Regions from separate parts of the Virgibacillus sediminis genome, predicted to be linked through region 3. Evidence: riboswitches for the same ligand, from Rfam matches in the RefSeq annotation. Region 3 holds a riboswitch; each other region holds the start of a gene.
What was found. Region 3 has a riboswitch for S-adenosylmethionine ahead of ACFODW_RS15575 (methionine ABC transporter ATP-binding protein). Riboswitches for the same ligand answer to the same signal wherever they lie in the genome.
Positions count from the first base shown of each region.

Region 1: linked by a shared signal. The riboswitch ahead of ACFODW_RS06475 (hypothetical protein) and the one ahead of ACFODW_RS15575 (methionine ABC transporter ATP-binding protein) in region 3 are both predicted to bind S-adenosylmethionine.
Region 2: linked by a shared signal. The riboswitch ahead of ACFODW_RS03135 (phosphoadenylyl-sulfate reductase) and the one ahead of ACFODW_RS15575 (methionine ABC transporter ATP-binding protein) in region 3 are both predicted to bind S-adenosylmethionine.

Region 1 is NZ_JBHRRZ010000012.1:35,479-42,802, reverse strand. Features, by position in the region: gene ACFODW_RS06490 (gamma carbonic anhydrase family protein) at 1-355, opposite strand, end outside; gene ACFODW_RS06485 (hypothetical protein) at 985-2,340, shown strand; gene ACFODW_RS06480 (acyl-[acyl-carrier-protein] thioesterase) at 2,456-3,226, opposite strand; gene ACFODW_RS06475 (hypothetical protein) at 3,593-3,925, opposite strand; SAM riboswitch class I at 4,018-4,120, opposite strand; gene ACFODW_RS06470 (hypothetical protein) at 4,349-5,341, shown strand; gene ACFODW_RS06465 (biotin transporter BioY) at 5,741-6,337, opposite strand; gene bioD (dethiobiotin synthase) at 6,410-7,138, opposite strand; gene bioA (adenosylmethionine--8-amino-7-oxononanoate transaminase) at 7,119-7,324, opposite strand, start outside.
Region 2 is NZ_JBHRRZ010000005.1:3,958-11,281, reverse strand. Features, by position in the region: gene cysI (assimilatory sulfite reductase (NADPH) hemoprotein subunit) at 1-1,242, opposite strand, end outside; gene ACFODW_RS03140 (assimilatory sulfite reductase (NADPH) flavoprotein subunit) at 1,273-3,123, opposite strand; gene ACFODW_RS03135 (phosphoadenylyl-sulfate reductase) at 3,410-4,135, opposite strand; SAM riboswitch class I at 4,233-4,341, opposite strand; gene ACFODW_RS03130 (ectoine synthase) at 4,564-4,953, opposite strand; gene ectB (diaminobutyrate--2-oxoglutarate transaminase) at 5,030-6,307, opposite strand; gene ectA (diaminobutyrate acetyltransferase) at 6,307-6,834, opposite strand.
Region 3 is NZ_JBHRRZ010000038.1:143,346-150,669, forward strand. Features, by position in the region: gene ACFODW_RS15565 (MetQ/NlpA family ABC transporter substrate-binding protein) at 1-274, opposite strand, end outside; gene ACFODW_RS15570 (methionine ABC transporter permease) at 305-964, opposite strand; gene ACFODW_RS15575 (methionine ABC transporter ATP-binding protein) at 957-1,967, opposite strand; SAM riboswitch class I at 2,043-2,153, opposite strand; gene ACFODW_RS15580 (hypothetical protein) at 2,375-3,367, opposite strand; gene ACFODW_RS15585 (YjzC family protein) at 3,763-3,975, opposite strand; gene ACFODW_RS15590 (LysM peptidoglycan-binding domain-containing protein) at 4,264-4,803, shown strand; gene ACFODW_RS15595 (Gfo/Idh/MocA family protein) at 4,888-5,964, opposite strand; gene ACFODW_RS15600 (sugar phosphate isomerase/epimerase family protein) at 6,062-6,922, opposite strand; gene ACFODW_RS15605 (Gfo/Idh/MocA family protein) at 6,919-7,324, opposite strand, start outside.

The sequences.
Region 1 (7,324 bases), on a different contig from region 3:
AAGTATTAGCTCCTATGATGCATTCTTCTCCAATTTCCGCATTATCAAGAATAGTAGAGCCCATTCCGATAATGGACCTTCTCCCAATTTTGCATCCGTGAATAACTACATTATGTCCTATTGTTACTTGGTCTTCAATATTGGTAGGACACCCTTCATACAAATGAATGGTTGAGTTGTCCTGAATGCTGCATTTTTCACCTATAGAAATTGAATCCTCGTCACCGCGTAACACGGCATTAAACCAAACAGAGGAATCTCTTCCGATGGAGACGTCTCCTATTATATGACTTCCTGGGGCTACGAATACAGTATCATGGATAGCAGGATACTTGCTATTGTAGGGTATAACCATTCTTTCGCTCCTTTCCAATTATTTAAATTGTCAAACTTATTATAACATTAAATCAAGCCTTGCATACATTTCAAAAGAAAGTCTTCTAATTGAGTTTTTTCTTCTATTATTTAATCTCCTTCAAGCCTCTTACTAGCCATCCATCAATTATGTAACCTTTCTACTCTCCCTCTACAACCTAAGCAAGAATAGACTACTCCTTAGAGTATTAGTTAAATTTTATTGGTTCTTTAGGAAGTTCATCCATGCAAATTGATGGCGGGTTCTCGGAAGAAGGACTGCTTATTTTTTAGTGGACTTATCCATTCTTCAACCGACCTTACCTTTATTAAATAGTGAATAATAATTAAATTGTTTAAAATTTAAATATTTAAAATATAGTGTTGACACCACAATTTTATTTCAGTATTCTTAATATAATGAAATTTTATATTACGTTATTAAAACGTTATATTTTAATTTGTTTGGTTAGGGATCATCAGTACACACCATGGTCCCAATGAATTGGACAGGCAATGATTTTGCGTATCAGAAAGCATAAATAGAAAGAGGATATAAGATACCGACAACTAATTAAAATGGGGTAATTTTCCCTTTTAATAAATAAAAAAAGGAGGAAGTAACTATTTATGACAAAACATGGAAAGTTTCAACCGGGACTGAGGTGGGGGCCCTTCACATTAAGAGTGCCGGGGATTCACCTACGCATTACACCAAGTCAGCATATACAGGGTGGGCTAATGCTACTAGGTACTTGCGGTGCGGTAACGCCACTTGTAATGCATTATTTTGAAGTTTCTTTTGAAATAGCATGGACTGTGAGCCTTGTTATGCTATTTTGGGTTCTTGCTCAAACTGTTTTATTTGGAGATCCGTATGCTGCTGGAGGGATTACAGCAGGATTGCCACTAACTATTGTTTTTTTGAATACGCTTACACCTGGTGAGGAAGCTATTGAAGGCATGATTGCCATTTTCCTCGTAGTTATCGCATTGTTTTTATTTTTTGGTATTACCAAGCTCGGTGAAGCATTTAATAATATGTTTCCAACTACGCTCAAGGCGGGGGTTATTATGGGGGCGGCTATTGCAGCGTTCCAGTCCGAGCTAGATCGCTTGCAGGAAATGCCGATTACCTTGGTTACTGCATGGATTACCGTGTTGATCTTAATGTTTTCTATTCCATTTTCTAAACTGCCAGATTCAAAGTTGAAGATTGCCGCTGGGGCGAATGCTCTTTTGTTCGCCTTTGCTGGAGCTGGTATTATCGGATGGCTTACCGGAGAATTAACGTATGATTTATCCTGGGGAATCTTTGTACCGCCCATTGGAGAAACTATCTCAACTTTGTCCATATGGGCTGTCGGCTTCCCAAGCTGGGATGTTATCCTTTCTGTGCTTCCTATAGGGATTATGATCTACATCCTAGCCTTTAGTGATTTAATTGTTGCTAACACTCTTTTAAAGGACGCAGATAAAGCAAGAAGCGATGAGAGAATAGACATTAATCCAACTAGGAGCCATTATATACTTTCTCTTAGGAATATCGCCCAACTTCTCACCGGAGGCCCACTTCTTTGGATTCATGGACCAATTTGGACTGGGGTACAGATATTCTTGATTGAGCGGTATAAAAAGGGGAGACGGGTTATGGATTCTATTTATAGTGGGCCGATGAACTTTTATATTTTAGCAATTCCACTTGGTCTATTTTTGCCTGTCATCGGTATAATCACACCGTTGTTTCCGGTTGGTTTATCCGTCACGCTTCTTTTAACAGGCTTTGCTTGTGCATATGTATCGATGGGAATGGTTTCAAGTAACATTTCACGTGGTTTGGTACTTATCATCGGGATGCTGACAGCAACACTTGGGGCCGCGTGGGGGATGGGTATTGGTATAGTCCTTTACTTTTTACTAGTTGGCTTAAGAGAAGATAAACAAGCGACAAATGAAGTACTGTCAGATACGGAGGAAGCAATCTAACAAGGTTTATTATAATTTAAATGTAATGAAGGTTTCTTGCATAAACAAGAGCGTAACCTAAGGGTGGTGTGAATAACACCACCCTTAAATGTGAGTATCTAATAGAGAGAGTAGCTTAGTCACTATTCTTATCTAATTTTCTGATTTCTAACTGAGCTCTAAAAACTGTCTTTTGGGTATTCTCATTGATCCCCTCCGTAGTAATTATATTTGTATGCTTATTAGAAATACCCTTTTTTAACTTTATAGTTTCCCCTGGTAGAGCCTCATGATTAAAGTTTACCTCAATGGCTGCGATTTCGTGGGTTTGATGATCGATAATAGGTAAACAATCCAGTATAAAATCTACATACCTTGAGTTGTTCAAATGGCCGTTAAAATCAATATCACTGTAGCCAATCACTTTTTGGTATACAGTTTTCATTGATTCTACACGCTTCAGCTTTTTTAGTTCATAATCGATTGCAGTTTCTTCTCTGCCTGATGGATATTCAAATGGGATATGTGAAGACCTTTTTAGTTTTCTCTCCACTAAGTCCATTAGCACCCAAGCAGAGACTGCTCGGATAATAGGGGTTCCTTGCTGGTCACGAACGAAGAAATCTCTTTTGAACTCTAATTTACCAGGTTCATGTGCCCATGTTTCAATCGTAATATCTTCATTGAGTTCCGGTATTCGGGCAACTTCTACTTTTATCCGCATGAGAATCCAGGCGACACCATAGTCTTTTTCTAGATCATCTATACCGACGCCAAGACTTGCAGCAGAAAGACTGGCAATTTCTTGAAAGTAGCTGAATAATGTGCTTATCCTTAATTTCTTTTTAAAATCAACGTCACGTAAGTCAATATGATAGTCTTTTTTATATAATGTAGAATTTACCATCGTCATCCCTCCTTATCTTCTTCTTAAAATTCTACTATATTTTCTAATCAGCAGAGATTTGCTATTATCTTTACTTGCAGCCGAAATGAGGTTTCCGTGTCTCGTCGGTATTAAACCAACAGACCGTCCTTTGCTTTTCCACTGTTTACAAGGTATTTCTTTTCTTTAATACAATTAGCATTTTCAATTGGTTACTTTCATTTTTATCAGACTTTATTATAAACTTTTGGGTTTTTAAATCCTGCTGCTTCTCTGGCGGTGTATTTAGATAATACAGATGTAGAGGTACCTATCGATGAACCAATAGTACCCTTACTACGAAGAGGGAGAAGGCACCGGCATGGGTAGTAGGAGTATTTCCTCTACTCACCTAAACACAAAATCTAAATAATTGCCGTATCCGTTTTCATCTTTGAATGTCACCCCGTGTTCTTTAAGTTTTGTCCAAATATATCGGTCTAAGGAGAATGGCGATTGTAACTGAAGCGATGTTAACTGAGAAGGTGAAATGGTTATTTCTGAAATATGTGTCTTCTGTTGTACAGAAACGGTATAGTCTTCACTTTTAAATATATCAACTTTATAGGTTTCATCCCACTCTTGAAGCTGCTGCTCAATCACCCCAACTACATGGTGTAAAAATTTTTCCTCATCCAGATTTTTGGCCATATAGCCACGGATAAATCCTGTTGCCTTCATTTCATTCCTCCTATTTATTTATCAATAGGTTTCAAGACCAATGAAAAAGCCCTTTGCTGCAAGTGAATGCTGACAAAGGGCTGAAGCACCGTTCGTTATCATTCAAAGCAAGCTTTGCTGGTAGGAGCACCTTACCCGTAGGGCAGGTTGCTGCGAAGTCATTGAGCCATTACTCTCGTTCACTCTTGATAACCTTATTGAATTAGTTATATTTTACCATAGGGGAGTGAAATGGCAAGGGCGGCTATGGCCCTGTTTAGAAATATATGGAAAAAGGAAAGTTACCCCGAATCAAATTTTAATAAGCGTGAAATAGGTTACAGAATTTTTTGGTTGTTTTGGTATAATGAAACTTAATTAAAAGTTTGGTTCTATATAACTGTTAAGTTAACTAAAGCAACAAGGGGAATGGGGAGGGGCACTATGCCGAGAGGGTCTGAGTTGACTGAAGAGGAATTGTTAGAGAAAGAGGATGCATGGTGGAATCGTGAGGATGAAGGAAGCATAGCTTGGTTCAATGAAGGGGTCTGGATTTTCCAAAGGCTATCTATTGTAAATAGACAGGAGATCCGTTACAAGGAGACACTTGCCAATCTGTTATTGAATCAGGGTGAAGATTTCAAGCTGAAGCAACAGTCCTACGAAAAAGCGATACCTCCATTGAAACAGGTTGTACGGCTTGATCCTGATCATTCGCGGGCTTATTATCGCCTCGGGTTTCTCTATTTTTACAAAGAGTCATGGACAAATTCAATTGACGCTTTTCAACAAGCTCTTTCCACGTATGCCAGAAAAGAGTCGAACCGCTTGAACAAACTGCAGCAGCTCAAAGCTCACCACTACATACTGAAAGCGACTCAAATCATCTTGAATGAAGGCATTGAAAAAGTGGAGAAAATTCCTGTGGAAGATTTAGATTTGTTCCAGGACATAAAGGATCTACTTAAGGAAGTAAAAGCAGGCAGAGGCTCATCCGAACATTATCCTTATCAAATGGCCATTAATGGGACAGAGATGAGGAATCTTAGTGAAGAAGAATATGAGGAGCTGTCAGACCCATTTAGAAATGAACATTGCTTTATCCTCAATCAACAAAGTATGAATGATACATTCATTTCCTTATATGGAAGAGAAGTTCGGATCACAAAGATCCTCACACCGTTATTGGAGTATTTGATGCAGCATCCGGGTGGAGTGCAATCTGAAGTCATCATCCAAAGGAGGCAGAGGCCCTCCAATAGCCCGGAAGCAATGCTGAGGCAGGATATCAGAAGGCTGAGATTAAAGCTGAGTGAATTGGATCCGGCCCTTGATCTCATTGAAAGTATTGACGGCGGCTATCGCTGGAACTGTCTACAAGAATACCGCATTTTCAAACATAATCGTGATGTGACATCTGAAATGCTTATGGATTAATGATCCATAGGCTTTTTTTATGGCGGAAGTTCCCCCTTCAGCCTTAAGGTTCCTCACCATTACTGTACAGCTGGTTGCGCCTGTGACAAGAGTGTCACAGGCTTTTGAGATAATAAGGGTACAAATTCGAAGGGGAGATGGTTACATGAAAAAGTGGTATTGGTGCGTCATGAATTGTTGTTGGAAAAACTCAAGAATAGAAAATTTCAGCCTATTTAGTGAAATTTAGGACTGTACGGATATCCTTTATTTAAAGAAATGAGAATACTGTTAGATATATTTATTATGGTAAAAAAAGAACAAAAGCACCACGTCTTTGTGGTGCTACTACTTATATATTTCTATTAACATGTTAGCGAGAATAGTTTTAGAGCTTAGGAGGAGGGGGTGTCCTTTCTTTTATGCAGCAATCGGTGTATCCTTCCTCTTGTATGCATGATGAATTTTCGGTGCCACGAGTCCAGCTGCTAAAATGGTTAGCGCATCCACAGGCAAATAAGCGGCCATGATAATCCAAGTATGCAAATAAGTGATACCCTCTGGGTCTCCAGCTAAAAAGTTCAATGCAAGATACATATGCCCTGTTCCAAGAACATAGTTGAAAATCAGTCCGATAAATGCGGCAGTAACATATGTTGCAATTCTTGTGCTCTTCATCCATTCAATCCATTTTCCGGTTGCGTAAGCTACTAGAATGAAAGAAAGGATAAAGCCGAATGTAGGACTCATGACAGCGGCTAGTCCACCTTTGAAACCGGCGAAAATCGGCAAACCAGCCAAGCCCAAAAGCACATAGACAGTCATGGCGATGGCTCCGAGCCGGCTGCCAAGAATGGCGCCTGCCAGAATAGCAAAAAATGTCTGCAACGTGATTGGTACACCGCCTATTTGCAGGAATGGGGCGAAAGAGGTGATATTTGCCCCGACTGCAGTTAAAGCCACAAACATACTGATCATCGTTAAATCAATGGTTCGATATCTTGATTTTGATTTCAAAAACATTCACTCCTTTTAATGAACACATGGAATCCGCCTAGTATATTTTATAGTTTAGTATAGGACCGACCTTTAAAATGGCTGGAATGTAATATTATCTTCAATCACTTTACAAATAGCTTCCTTATCGGGCATTTGAACCCATGGAATTTCCCCTAGTACAGGGATATCCGTAAATTCGCTGAGAGTTCCAGCATTGGTTTGGACACTGGGATCCTCTGTTGTTCTGTTTATTCCGTTGATGATAATGCCGGCGATTTCTAACCCCAGTTTTTTTGCATAAGAAATGGTTAGTAATGTGTGATTGACTGTACCAAGGTTTGGCCTTGCCACAATAACCAGTGGAAATCCAATTACTTTCGCGAGATCTCCGACAAGGTAATTTTCTCCTAATGGAACGGCAAGTCCGCCGGCACCTTCCACAAGGAAAAAGTCATGGTTGACCCGAACTTTGTTCCACTCAGACACAATATCATCCATTGTGATAATTCTTCCTTCCTGTTTTGCTGCTTCATAAGGCGAGAGAGGCTCCTTAAATTGGAAAGGGGTAATTTGCTCGATAGGAGTGCTGTCTTCAGCCATTATTTTTAAAATACCAGCATCACTCTCTGGGTTATTTCGATCATCTCCGCTTAACATAGGCTTAAATACACCGATGTCCACACCTTGCTTTTTTAACGAAGCGGCTATTCCAGCTGTGACGAAAGTCTTCCCAATTCCAGTGTCTGTTCCAGTGATGAACAAGCCTCCTTGTTTACGGTGCCTGTCTTGGAATGGTGAGCTAGTTGGTTTTGTCAGCATATGTCTTATTACCCTCCGTTACGCTTTGGATAGCTGATTTCATAATGGCTACCATTGCCCGAATATCTGCTTCTGTGCTGGACAATGGCGGCATAAAGACAAGTGTGTCCCCAACCGGACGAGACAGCAACCCAAGTTCGCGCATTTTTAATGTGACATGGTAGGCTGTACGTTCTTCAAACGGGA
Region 2 (7,324 bases), on a different contig from region 3:
TTCTTCCACCTGCTTTTTGTTCTCGTCCGTTACATTGGCAATAACCAAGTTCTGGTTCGGCGTGAGCCGGAAATCTCCTGTATGGATTTTCGCTATTTCCCTGACACCGGTCATCATCTGATGTTCGTCGGTATCTTTCAAACGTCCGTTTTCGATAAACAGAGTCAAATGCCAGTTGTCCTGACCTTTCACCCAGCCATAACGGTCTCCATTATGATCAAATTGATATGGTTTCTCCTCTGCCAGTTCCCAGCCGAGCCTTTCATTCAGTTCCGTCTTGATCCAATCTAGACCTCTTGCATCAATGGTATATTTGAAACGGGCATTCTTCCGGTTAGACCGATTGCCATAATCACGCTGGATTGTAATGACTGTCTCTGCCACTTCGACGATTTTATCTGCTGGACAGTAGCCAATGACCCGTGCAACTTGGGGATATGTATTGGTGTCCCCGTGCGTGCTGCCCATTCCGCCTCCAACGGCTACATTGAAGCCCTTCAACTTTCCATCTTCCAAAATGGCAATGAAGCCTAAATCTTGGGAAAAGACATCAATATCGTTGGAAGGAGGGACAGCAATCCCGATTTTAAATTTTCTTGGAAGATAATAACGGCCGTACATCGGCTCTACTTCCTCTTCAGCTCTTCGACTATCTTCTACCTTTTCGCCATCCAGCCAGATCTCATGGTAGGCATTTGTGCGCGGTGATAAATGATCACTCAACTTCTTCGACCATTCATAAACTTCTGCATGTACTTCCGATTGGTATGGATTCGGATTACACATGACGTTCCGGTTCACATCCCCGCAAGCAGCCAGGGTATCCATTAACGAAGCATTTATATCCTGCATCGTTTGTTTTAAGTTGCGCTTTAGGACACCATGCATCTGGAAAGCCTGCCTGGTGGTCAACTTCAATGTCTGATCCGCGTAGTTCCGCGCAATCTCATCCATAGCAAGCCATTGGTCAGGTGTTGCTACACCGCCTGGTGCCCGGACGCGAATCATGAATTGATAGGACGGCTCCAGTTTTTTTCTTCTTCGTTCATTCCGCTCATCCCTATTATCCTGCTGGTAGCTGCCATGGAACTTCAGCAGTTTCGTATCGGAATCGGGAATGGCACCGGTAATGCGGTTCTCCAGTTCTTCTTCGATTGTACCCCTTAAATAGTTGCTGTTCTCTTTTATATCTTCCATTTCACTCGGTGGTCCATCCTGTACTGGAAATCTGTTGTCTGCCATGATTAAAGCTCCTTTCACTTGGTTCCTGCCTTAATATACATCACGCTGGTAGCGCTTCTGCTGACGCATTTCCTTAAGCAGATCGTTCGCCTGTTCGGCACTCATGTTTCCTTCTTTCTGGAAAATCTCAAGCAGTGTATCATGTACGTCCTGCGCCATTTTCTTCTCGTCGCCACAAACATACACATTGGCGCCTTCCTGAATCCATTGATAGAGTTCAGCACTACTTTCAAGCATCCGATGCTGGACATAGACCTTTTCTTCCGTATCACGGGAAAATGCGACATCCATTTTGGTCAGCACACCATTCTTCAGCCAATTCTGCCATTCTACTTGGTAAAGGAAGTCGGTGGTGAAATGCTGGTCGCCGTAAAACAGCCACGTTTTCCCTTCCACTTCGAGTTCCTCCAACTCTTCCAAGTAAGACCGGAACGGTGCTACGCCCGTACCAGGTCCCACCATGATCACTGGGGTGTCTCCATCTGTCGGAAACTTGAAGTTCTCATTCTTTTGAATATAGATTGGCAGGGTTTCTCCCGGCTCTACACGCTCTGCACATTGACCGGAACAGACACCGATGCGTTCACGCCCATTCGAATGATAGCTGACTCTTCCGATTGCCAAGTGGACTTCATCAGGATTTGCTTGATAACTGCTGCATATGGAATACAGACGTGCGGGCATTTTGCGTAATATGCCAATCAAGTCAGCCGGCTGGATTCCTTTCGGCGGATAGTCCTTTACCAGATCAAGTAAATCCCTGCCATCCATATAGGCTTTTTGATCCTCATCTTTTTCCGAGGCCAAAAATTCTTTTAAATCGTCGTTATTAAAAAGCTCAGCCGCTTTTTTCAATAACGGTTTGGTTATCCTGGTAATTTCAAAATTGGATAGGAGTGCTTCTCGGAGAGACCTTACTTCCCCCTGTTTGTTTATTGGTACACTTTCTTCAGCATCCCAGTCCAGTTCCCGAATCAATTCCTCTACTAAAGCAGGATCGTTTTTTGGGAAAATCCCGACACTGTCACCCGGCTCGTATTCCAGGTTCGACCCTTCAAGGGACAATTCGAGATGGTGGGTTTCCTTGTTCGAGCCTTCTGCATTCAAATTAATATTTTCCAATACTTCAGCATTGAACGGATTTGTTCTAGAGTAGATCGGCTGTCCTGCCGTCAAACTCGGATCCTGGTCTGACTGGCCGGCAGAAGCTGTTCCTGAACCTGCATCTGCATTATCTTTCTCCAGTTCGCCAATTACACCGTCTATCCACTCTGAAGCCGGTTCATCGAAATCGACATCACAGTCTACACGGTCATATAAACGTTCTCCGCCTAATTCTTCCAGGCGTTTATCAAATTCTTTTCCTGTCTGACAGAAGAATTCATAGGACTCATCTCCAAGGGAAAGCACGGAAAACCGGACGTCTTTCAGCTTAGGAGCTTTCCTGCTGTGCAGAAACTCATGGAAGGAAATCGCATTATCCGGCGGGTCCCCTTCCCCATGTGTAGCTGTCACAATCAAAAGATCTTGCACTTTCTTTAAATCCTTGGGTTTGAAATCATCCAGTGCAGCAACCTTTACCTTCCTGTCCTGTTTCTTCACTTTTTCTTCCAAATCCTTAGCGAGAGACTGGGCATTGCCTGTTTCCGATCCATATAAAATGGTAACTTCTCTTTGTTCCACCTGTGCTGCTTGCTGAGTCGACGGCTGTGATACCGGCGGGCTTTCCAATGTCGCCGCCACACCTGCATCTGCCTGTTTTGGAACTGCCAGGTATCCGCTTAACCAAATCCTTTGTGTCTCTGTTAAGGTTGGAAGAATTCGGTTAAGGTCTTCTGACTGCTCTTTACTAAAAGGACTATTGCTTACCTGTAATTGCAAAGATACTCACCCCACGAAAAACATATATTTTTTTATGCTAATTGCTTATCAATTGCCAGTTGTCTTTTTACATAAGCAATCAGCTCCTGTACTAACATATTAATATGCATGGTATACAAACCGAATTACTCGGGTTTAAGATATGATGCATCCATTCTATGCTTGATGATCAAGAACCACCTTTTAGTTGGTATGACGGGAAATACAAAATTCCCACCTGATCATAAAGTATGGTATTACTAGCAATATACTGGGTTTTAAATTAAAATAAAAAAGTTTTTAAATGCTATTTTCCTGTCGTGTGCAGTCCACATTCCGTTTTATTGAACCCAGCCCATCTTCCTGCACGGGAATCTTCTGAATCGGAAACACGTGAAGTACATGGTATGCATCCAATGCTCGGATAGCCGTTATCATGCAATTCATTATATGGAAGTTCGTTACTCCGGATATACTCCCAAACATCATCCCAGGTCCAATGAATGAGCGGGCAGACCTTGATAGATTTAAAACGATCATCCTTGTTCACAAAGTCCGTTTTGCTGCGGCTGGGTGATTGCTCTCTGCGCAGACCGGAAATCCATGCCGGGACACCGCTTAATGCATCTTCGAGAGGCTTGATTTTGCGAATGAAGCAGCATTGGTCCGGCTGGCGTTTCCATAATGCGGAGCCGTGCTCTGCTGATTGCTCCTCCAAAGTTAAGTCAGGCTTCTTCATATGAATACGCAATGTTGGATACTTCGCTTTCACTTCTTCAATGAGGTCGTATGTCTCCTGAAAATGGAGGTCCGTATCAAGGAAAACAATTTCTGCATCGTTTTTCACCTTGGAAATCAGGTCGATCAAAACCATCCCCTCGGCTCCAAAGCTGCATGCGTAGGTTACACCGTCTCCATAGGTATCATATGCCCATTGCAGCACTTCAGAGGCACCTTTCGTTTCATCCTGCGGCTGCCAATCCTTAAAGGGATCTCCACTGAAATCATTATAAGTAATTACTTCACTATTCACTCATCAACCCTCCATATGGATTCTTCTACACTCAAAAACTAAAAATCCTCTCCTTACCAGAATAAGAAGAGGATAATCTGATATATTGCTGATTCTCTTCTTATCTTGCAGATTCAACTTCTCTCTGCTGGAATTGGCACAGTTTGGTTCCCCCATCTGCTGCCGAGATTTCAAAGGGCCTCTCCCTCCACCTCTCTCGATAAGAATTTTTGAAATTGTTTAAGTGGTTGTTGTTAGTCATTTTATACCGTCATATTCATTAAGTCAATACACTTTTCAGAAAAAATGATTTTAATACTTATAGACGTTTGGCTCTGAAGCTAGTTCCGGACCCGCTTACCAATGGGAGAAGGCTTCGTGATTTTTATAATTTCTTACGCAATCAAAAAAGGATAGGACTAAATTAAAGTCCTATCCTTCCCCCAAAACTATTCAGTCAATAGTGGGTAATATCCCTCTTCGTTATGTGTTTCAGTTCCGACTAATGGCGGATTGAAGACACAAACCATACGCAATTGAGTTTTTGCATGAACTTTATGTTTATCATGGTCATTCAGAAGGTAAAGTGTACCCGGCTTCAAATCATGCATTTTACCGCCATTTTCCACTTCTTCAATCTGTCCTTCCCCTTCAATTACGTATACTGCTTCAATATGGTTTTTATACCAGAAGTAGTTTTCTGTACCAGCTGCAATAACAGTATCATTCATACTGAAACCAACACCGTCTTTATTCAGGATAAAACGACGGCTGGTCCAATTGCCATCAGATGTTTCGTCTTCTGTTCCAATAATATCTTCCAAGGATTTTACGATCATATCGAATTCCCCTTTCCCATTTATAAAGTCTGTTTTGTTTGTTTCTATATATATTAATAAAAATATATCACAAAAATTATTTAGAAATTGCTGCCTTGATGCTTTCTTCCAGAATTTTCAGCCCTTTTGCAAGACCTTCCTTATCAATAATCAACGGAGGAAGGAATTTCACCACTTCATCGCTAGGTCCGGATGTTTCCACAATCAAACCGCGATTAAATGCCTCTGCACATATTTCATTTGCGAGATCTTCTTTTTCTATGGCAATACCCTGCATCAGTCCACGTCCGCGAGCTTCTCCATTTAATTCTGGATACTTATTGATGATTTCTTTTATAGAATCACTCAGGAACTGGGCTTTCTCTTGGATTTCTTTTGAAAAGTCATTTGTTTCCCAGCGTTTCAGCGCTTCAGTTGCTGTAATGAATGCCAGGTTGTTTCCACGGAATGTACCGTTATGCTCACCTGGTCCCCACTGGTCATATTCAGGCTTGATCAGTGTGATAGCCATTGGCAAACCTACACCACCGATGGATTTGGACAGGCAGACAACATCCGGTTTAATTCCAGCCGGTTCAAAGCTGAAGTATGTGCCGGTACGTCCATTTCCTGCTTGGACATCATCGACAATTAGGAGGATGTCCCAACGGCGGCAGATATTCTCAATTTCCTTCAGCCATTCCATACTGGCCGCATTGATTCCGCCTTCGCCCTGTACAGTTTCCAGAATAATTGCTGCTGGAAGAGCAACACCACTTCCACTGTCCTCCAAGAAACGCTCTAGATATGCAATGGAATTCTGGCCATCCACATAATCGTCGAAAGGCATGGAAACGGAATGGTGCAACGGCACACCAGCCCCATGACGTTTAAAGGAGTTTCCAGTTACGGAAAGTGACCCAATTGTCATACCATGGAAAGCGTTGGTGAAACTAATTACTGTATCACGGCCTGTTACCTTCCTTGCAATCTTTAATGCGCTCTCCACTGTATTCGTTCCAGTTGGTCCCGGAAACATGATTTTATAGTCGAGATCGCGGGGCTCCAAGATTATTTCCTTATAACGCTCAAGGAATTCTTTCCGTGGAGTTGTTCCCATATCCAGGCTATGGATAATTCCATCATTCTTGATATATTCGATCATTTTTTCCTGCATAGTGTCATCATTATGCCCATAGTTCAGGGTACCTGCACCTGCAAAGAAATCAATATATTCATTTCCATCCGTATCCCACATCTTATATCCTTTTGCTTTTTCAAATACGGTCGGCCAGCCACGGCTGTAGCTTCTTACTGCCGATTCTATTTCTTCAAAGGTTTTCATTTTCTTATCGCTCAATACTGCCGTTGTCATTATATCAATCCCTTTACATTTTTATTTTCTTCCTGAAAAGGCCCTATTTTGAAAAGTGGTTCATCTTCATGCCCTTCCCCTGGAAAATCATCAGCTGTAAAATACGCATCTATTTCATAATTAGTGTCCAGCTTTTTTGCAAGACCTTTGAAAAGATTTTGGGACGGAGTATTTGATGGTGAGACAGTTGCTTCCACGTATGTAACATCTTTGGAAGCTTCCCGGTTCAATAGTTTAAACAGCATCTTTGTTCCTAGACCTCTGCCCCGTCCTTCCTCATGAACAGCCACTTGCCAGATGAACAATGTATTCGGCTGATCCGGGCGAATATACCCAGATATGAAACCGACAATTTGACCATCCTTTTCAGCGACCACTGATGTATCCGAGAAGATCTCACACCACATCAGATAACTGTAGGAAGAGTTAAGGTCTAGAACACCAGTATGTCTGATCAGTTCCCAGACCGATGCCCCATCATCCTTATTTGGCTTACGAAAATGAATGTCTGTCGCCAGCTCTTTCACTGACGTCCGTTCAATTGTTGCGTTCTTATTAATGCTTCCACCTCCGGAAAGATTTATTAAAAACACGGTACTATTAAAGGTTAAAGGGAATTTTCTAATTCGTCAAAACGGATTAATCTCGATTTAGCGGATTTAAACATGTACAAATCGGCTTAGACGCTTATATTTTGAAAAGGCTATAAATAACTAGCGTTTAATGCCAAATAAACCGAAATTTAAAGAATTAGCTAAATTTATTTGGAATTGCCGGTAAAAAAATTAATGAGTGCTGGTTTTTCGAATTACTCAAAGGTGTTTATAATAGTAACCATTGTTTTTAATATTGTATTGGCAGACATAGGAAGATTCTACTATTATAATTTAGTATTTACTGCTCATTTAATTTAGGCAAATAATGAACTCCGAATTCCATGCTTTCTATGTATATGTGTAATAAAAATAAAAAGCTGCCCCCATAAACTGGGGACAGCTTTTGTCGAATAGCATAAAA
Region 3 (7,324 bases):
GCTGGAACAGGTTGGCATCAATGTCGCCGTTATGCAAAGCATTGTTCGGCTGGATATAGTCGCTGAATTCCGTGTTTTCCACCGTGTATCCTTTTTCCTCCAGCAACGGCTTCAATGCTTTATTGACCATATCACTGTATGGTCCGGAAGTGGCTCCGAAGCGGATCGTCTCTTTCTTGCCCTCATCGGCACCAGAAGCACTTTCCTCTCCTCCGCATGCAGCCAAAACTATTAATGCAATCAATGTAAAAATGATTCCTACACTCTTTTTCATCAAATTTCCTCCTCTATGGATATATGTTTTCTATCGCTTATTAACTACCCTGGCAATGAAGTCCCCGGCATATTGAATAACTTGGACTAGCACGATCAGTATAATAACGGTGGTATACATGATGAGGTCATCATAGCGGTAATAGCCGTAGCGGATGGCCAGATCGCCGATACCGCCTCCACCTACCGTCCCCGCCATGGCAGAGAAGCCGATCAGGCTGATGGTCGTGATCGTCACACCGCTGATAATCCCCGGCTTTGCTTCCGGGAGAATGACATCCTTGATGATCATCCATGGTGACGCACCTACAGATACGGCAGCCTCTATTACTCCCTGATCTATCTCCCTTGCCGAGGTCTCGACAATCCGGGCAAAGAACGGGATGGCGGCAACAGATAATGGCACGGCAGCCGCTGTCGGCCCAATGGTCGTTCCAAGCAGGGCATCGGTGACAGGCAGCAGGAAGACAAGCAGAATGATAAATGGTATCGACCGCACCAGATTGGTGACGATGCCCGCTGCAACTTTAACGAACCGGTTCTCCAGGAAAAGCCCCCGATCGGTTACGTATAAGAGGATCCCAAGCGGAAGCCCGACAAAGATAGCTATCCCAAGGGAAATTCCCACCATATATAAGGTTTCAAAGAATGCTTGATTCAGTTCCGGCAGGAGTTCTATCAGTCTATCCATATCGGATCACCTCCACTTGTTGAACCCGCTCTTCCAAATACGCAATCGCTTCTTCCACCTGCTCCTTTTCACCGGTCAATTCCATGATGAACACGCCAAGAGGCATGTCCCTTATATACTCTACTTTTCCGTGAAGGATATTGCCGCTGACCGGGTAGGCCTGCAACATGTCGGAGACGACTGCTTCTTTCGCCAGATCCCCGCGGAACTGCAGTTTCACCAAGGTTCCCTTGCAGTCTTCCAACAGCTTCTCCGGCAAAGTGAATTGCAGGACGGTCTGGATGAAATCTTTAGTAAGTTCCTCTTTCGGATTGGAAAAGATGTCGAACACTTCTCCCTCTTCCACGACTTTTCCATTCTGCATGACTGCACATCGGTGGCAGATTTCCTTCACGACTTCCATCTCATGCGTAATGATAACAATCGTGATGCCAAGTTCCTCGTTGATTTTCTTAAGCAGGCGCAAGATAGACTTGGTCGTACTGGGATCCAATGCCGAGGTTGCCTCGTCGCATAGTAGTACTTTCGGATTATTGGCCAGTGCCCTTGCAATACTGACCCGCTGCTTCTGTCCGCCGCTGAGCTGGGACGGATAATTATCTGCCTTATCAGCAAGCCCCACAAGTTCCAGCAGTTCTTCCACCCGCTTTTGCTGTTCCGCCTTTCCGAGTCCGGCCGCTTTCAGAGCGAACGCTACATTCTCGGCCACTGTTTTGGAAGACACGAGATGGAATCCTTGAAAGATCATTCCGATCGACTGTCTGGCCTTGCGCAGTTCTTTGGCCGGAAGCTTCAGAAGATCAACATCATCAATCAGCACCTCGCCTGCTGTCGGCCGCTCCAGAATATTCATGCAACGCAGCAGTGTGCTCTTCCCAGCACCGCTGTATCCGACAATTCCATAGATTTCCCCGCTATCGATGTGCAGATTCACTTGGTCTACGCCAGTTACCAGCTTTTTCTTGACCTTGTACACTTTCTCTACGTTGCGAAGTTCAATCATGCTGCTCCCCCCCATTCACCTAAACAAAAGCCTCTCTTCCATATGCGAAAGAGAGGCTGAATATCTGTTTTCAAACCCTTATCTTTCAGAATGGATTCGCTCATTCTGCAGGAGGTAGCACCTTTCCGTTTCGGAAGGTTGCTGTGACGTCTTCAGGCCTGTTCCCTCAGTCACTCTTGATAAGCTGTATGTAATTTTCATAGACTTAATACTATAGCCATTCGACAAAAATGTCAACATATTTTCGGAATTTTACAGGAAGTGGTTATTCTCTGCCGAAATGGCGGTTTCGCGGCACTTATAGTATTTCCAGAACCCTCCTCATATGGCTCGTTTCACCATATATATGTGGGGGAGATGCTTCCCGATAGTAGTGCCAACTCTCTCTTACTTCCTTTACGGTATAATTAGAAATATTTCTTGACCTTCCGAGCAGCTTCTTCCGGGTTTTTATAGACGATCGGCTCTTGATGAAGTGTCTGGAAGGCATGGATGCCAGTAGTGCTATGCCCTACCGGAATAATTCTGGCATGGGCAGGTGAGCCTTCATTGGAAAAGGTGAGGGATAGATTGAAACCGTCCAGACCCTCCTGTTCAAGCGTATGGAACACTGCCTTCAGTCCATGGGCGAAGTCATTCCAATCCTGCTGCTTAATATCCTTGATATCTGTGACACCTTTGAAGATCGCTTGAACATCATAATGCCCCTTTGGAGCAAACGCATGGATCCATGCTACGCTGCCTTTTTCCCCAACCCAGCGCTCGCCGCCTTTTTCATGCTCATACAGCCAAGAGAGATACTCGCGTCTGTGATTTTCTTGAAAGGCACGTGATTTCCGGTCAAAGAGACTCTGATAATTGGTGGCCGATTCTGAAACAACCCCATGCAACTGTGGGTGTAGAGTGCTGCCATCCGCTTGCGGCAGGTGGTTCCAATTAACAGAGACATACATTACGTCCTGTTCCGCCCGGAGTACCTGCTGGATATATTGCTGTGCTGCCTGGAATGCATCCTGGATCATTTCCACAGTAAACTCCTTCAGCGGAAGATAATGTTCCTCAGAAACCACAACCACCCCATTATGCTTGCCGTAGGGAAACATATTTGGATATACGACGGCCGATCCCTGCCTGATCCGGCCTTCCGGATTGATTACTTTCTGGAATACCGGTGTCAGTTTCTCCAGATTTTCTGGGCATAGTGGACAATTCTCCCTGCTCTCCTTCATTTGATTACGGTGGTATACCTTTTCCAGCTGCTTCATCCCCGGATCAACAACCAGCCGGGAAGATTCTCCTGTGAGAGGATCAAACCGCACCTCCGTTTTCCGTTCCAGTTTTTCTCCATCTTTCGTATAAAAGCTAAAAACTTCCTCCTGCGTCACAAATAAAGGATCCATCCGCCAAACTCTCCTTTTGCTATGTTATCCTCATCATGTCTATAAACAGCATGATTTATCACATCGTTCCCATAACGGTTAAAGGCACGAGGTTGGGACAAGATTGTTTAATCTAACTTCAATATATGGGGGTAAATTGCCGCTGCGGAAATATGCTCCGCTGATTCAGTGCATCGTTCGCCTTTTGAATTAAATACTTTTAGTTTTGTCCATCCTTGTGCCCAACACCATATGGGGTTTATCTATGTTCCGCGCAGGATTCCCATACATATCTCTCAAAACGGAAGCTCGCAACGCTGCCTGTGCCATACCTCACTAGCCATTCTTAACCTCAGGGTGTTTATTAAACAAAAAGCCGCCCCCCACTGGAGCAGCCTCTTCAACTAGCAGGAAGCTCAGTTATTACTTCTCCCCTGGACACCCGGCTTATGAAGATCGCGCTTCTTGATCCAAACACGGTCCTGGTTGGTGTTCTGCGGAAATTCCTGCCCAGCTTCCATTTCCACCTGCCGCGGGTCATTTACGTTGCTGCCTGTTTCACCGTTTTCTACATAAATGCCATTATTCGGCGCTTTCTGTCCTGCCTTGAACATAGATTGTTCACCCATTATCCACACTCCTCCTGAATTTTCCCTTAGTATGAGTTACTGAGGGAATTATTATGAATTCCTCAGGCGGAGAGCAAAAAAAGAAAAAGGCCCCCTTTCAAAGAAGTGCCTCTCTTGGCAGTGTGGAAATAGTATCCGCCAGCACAAACATGGTTTTTGCCATTTGTTATGGCCGACACGGTTCCATTTCTCCAATTCAATATTTATCAGAATGGATTGCCGGTGGATAGGCACATTGCCCCCGATATCCGAATAGGGTATGTTAACAATGGAAATGAGGTGGAATTGATGAATTATATCGTACAGCCGGGTGACTCTTTGTCCAGTATTGCCCGAAATTTTCATACGACGGCCGATATCCTTCTCTCCTTAAATCCTCAAATTCAGAACCCCGACCTCATCTACCCTGGGCAAGTCATCTTTATACCAGACAATGGAGCATCGGAATTATGCCCTGTGCTGAAACAGGGTGACCGGGGTGCCCCCGTCAGAAGGCTGCAGTATCTGCTGGCCTTTGTTGGCCTATACACCGGGCCCATTGATGGCATCTACGGTCCAAGGACGCAACAGGCACTGCTTACATGGCAGTCTTCCATAAGAGAATTGGAGGTGACAGGGGTGGCGGATGAAGAAACATGGGCATCCCTGGGAGCACAGTGTGAACCGAGGCCAACTGTTACACCTTATATCGTCCGGCCGGGAAGCAGTTTATTCCAAATTGCCCTATGGTTCGGCACTACCGTCGAAGAAATCCTGCAGATCAACCCGCAGATTACCAATCCAGACGTTATCTATGCCGGGCAGGTCATTAATATTCCTCCAAGCTAGAAATAGGGGCTTTATTACCTCATCCTCCCGCAATAAAAAACGACTCAACAAACCAATAAAGGTGTGAGTCGTTTTTAACCATGCTTATTTTGTTACAACAATTGCTTCTTCCTGTGTTTTCAAGCATAATTCTGCTGCTTTAAAAGCATGCTCCTGGGTCATGGCGTTTTCTGTACGGTTCAAACAATCTTTGATCAATTCACCAAAGAATGGGAATCCGACCTCCCCTGACAGTTCATAATGCTTTTCTCCGTCTTTGTTTACCAAATAAAGATGGTCTCCCGATTCCTCGCGTGCTACATCGACATATTTGCGGATTTCGATGGTGCCTTCTGTCCCGGTAATGAACGTCCGTCCATCTCCCCAAGTGCTTAAGCCGTCCGGGGTAAACCAGTCCACTTTGAAGTAAAACGTTGCCCCATTATCTCCAACCAGTGTCGCATCCCCATAATCTTCGAGCTCAGGATATTCTGGATTATTGTAATTGCCGACCTTGCTGTGCAGAACCTCTGCATCTTTGTTTCCTGTATAGTACAAGAACTGTTCAATTTGGTGGCTGCCAATGTCGCATAAAATTCCACCATACTGTTCTTTTTTAAAGAACCAATCAGGACGGCTTGGCGCATTCAAACGATGCGGGCCGAACCCAGTAACTTGGATGACGTCACCAATGGCACCATCCCTAATTAGTTCACCAGCGAAAACAGCCCCTTCTACATGCAAGCGTTCGCTGAAATACACCATATATTTCTGCCCGGTGCGTTCTACTACTTGTTTTGTTTCTTCTAATTGTTCCCGTGTAGTAAATGGCGTTTTATCTGTGAAATAATCTTTGCCAGCCTCCATCACTCTGATTCCTAACGCACTGCGTTCAGAAGGAATTGCTGCTGCTGCTACCAGTTTAATCTCATCATCTTCCAATATTTGCTCCAATGATTCAGCGACTTGTACGTCTGGAAACTTTTCAATAAACTCTTCCACTTTCTTTGCATCGGGATCAAACACCCATTTTAAAGTGGCGCCAGCTTCAAGCAGGCCGTTGATCATACCGTTGATATGGCCATGATCCAATGCCGCGGCCGCAATTTGGAATTCTCCCTCTTTAACGACCGGGTTCGGCTTCCCCTTTGGTGCATAATTCATTCCGTCATTATTACCCATATTCATTCGCTCCTTTGCCAACACAATTTCATGTCTGAGTAATGGAAATAGAAACTAGCAGACTACCAGTTCCTATTTCCAACTTTCTTCATATCTCTTAAAACCAGTCTGAGTATCCCAGCTCTTTCAGGTTTTTAGCGGATGTTTCCAAGCAGTCAAATGGATCTACTCCATAAGTGTCATCTTGTTCAATAAGGAAGTATTGTGCTCCGCTTTCCAGACCCGCTTCCATAATTGCCGGTATATCCAGATTTCCTTCGCCAACCTCAGCAAACTCGATAAGGTTCGTAAACTTATGGAAGAATTTCTCCATGTCCTGCAGATCGTCTTCCTGTACATCCAGTTGACCGATTCGATAATCTTTCAGGTGAAGCAGGGAAATCCGGCCTTTGTATTCTTTCACAAATTCTACTGGGTTGACACCAGCTCTTTGAATCCAATGGACATCCAATTCAAATCCTAATCTTGTCGTGTTGTTTTTCATCAGATCCAGCAAATATTCTCCATCATATTTTTGGAATTCGATGTGATGGGTATGATAGTATAACTCGATTCCATGCTCTGCCAACCGTTCGGCCATTGCTTCTGCTCTGTCAATGAACGCCATGATTTCGTCCTTGTCGCCCATTATACTCAAAGGGAGCATTCCAATGCGGATAAAGTTGCAATCCAATGTTTTGCAATCTTGTACAATTTTATCAAAATCATTGATCAACGTTTCACCGGGTGCGCCCGGAAGCATCGGTTCAAGGCCTGCTGAAAGTGCCGCAATGTTAATATTAAATTCTTCACTGGCACGTTTCAGTTCGGCAACATTTTCTTCGGTCATAGGAATTTGCGAGACTTCTACTGCCCCAAACCCTAGCTCATGCAATTTTTTCATTGTTTCATAGGCACCGATCTCTTCTACCTTATTCTTCAACATCATCATTTGCACTCCGATTTTGCCTTTTGTCATTGGTATACCTCCATTGGGATTATTTGTTTTATTTCAGATGACCTGCGTATGGCACTGATCATTTCCATCGATGTTTGGGCTTCCTTCACATGGATGTAATCATCCGTGTCATTTTCAATGCAGGAGTAAAAGTGGTTGATTAAATTAGCATGGCTTGCCCCATAATAAAATTTCTTGCCTGGAAGCTTTTCATCTTCCATTATTCGCTCTTTTTGGCCGTCTTCACCCGTTGTAGTCAAGATACTATCTTTAATCGTCAGTTTTCCCTTTTCGAGGATGACTTGGAATTCTACCGAGGAATTCACCGCATTTGTCACCGTGGCGAAAAACAGCCCTGTGGCACCGTTCTCAAATTGGATATTTGCTGTAGCAGTGTCTTCTACATCGTATCCATAGTCAAAT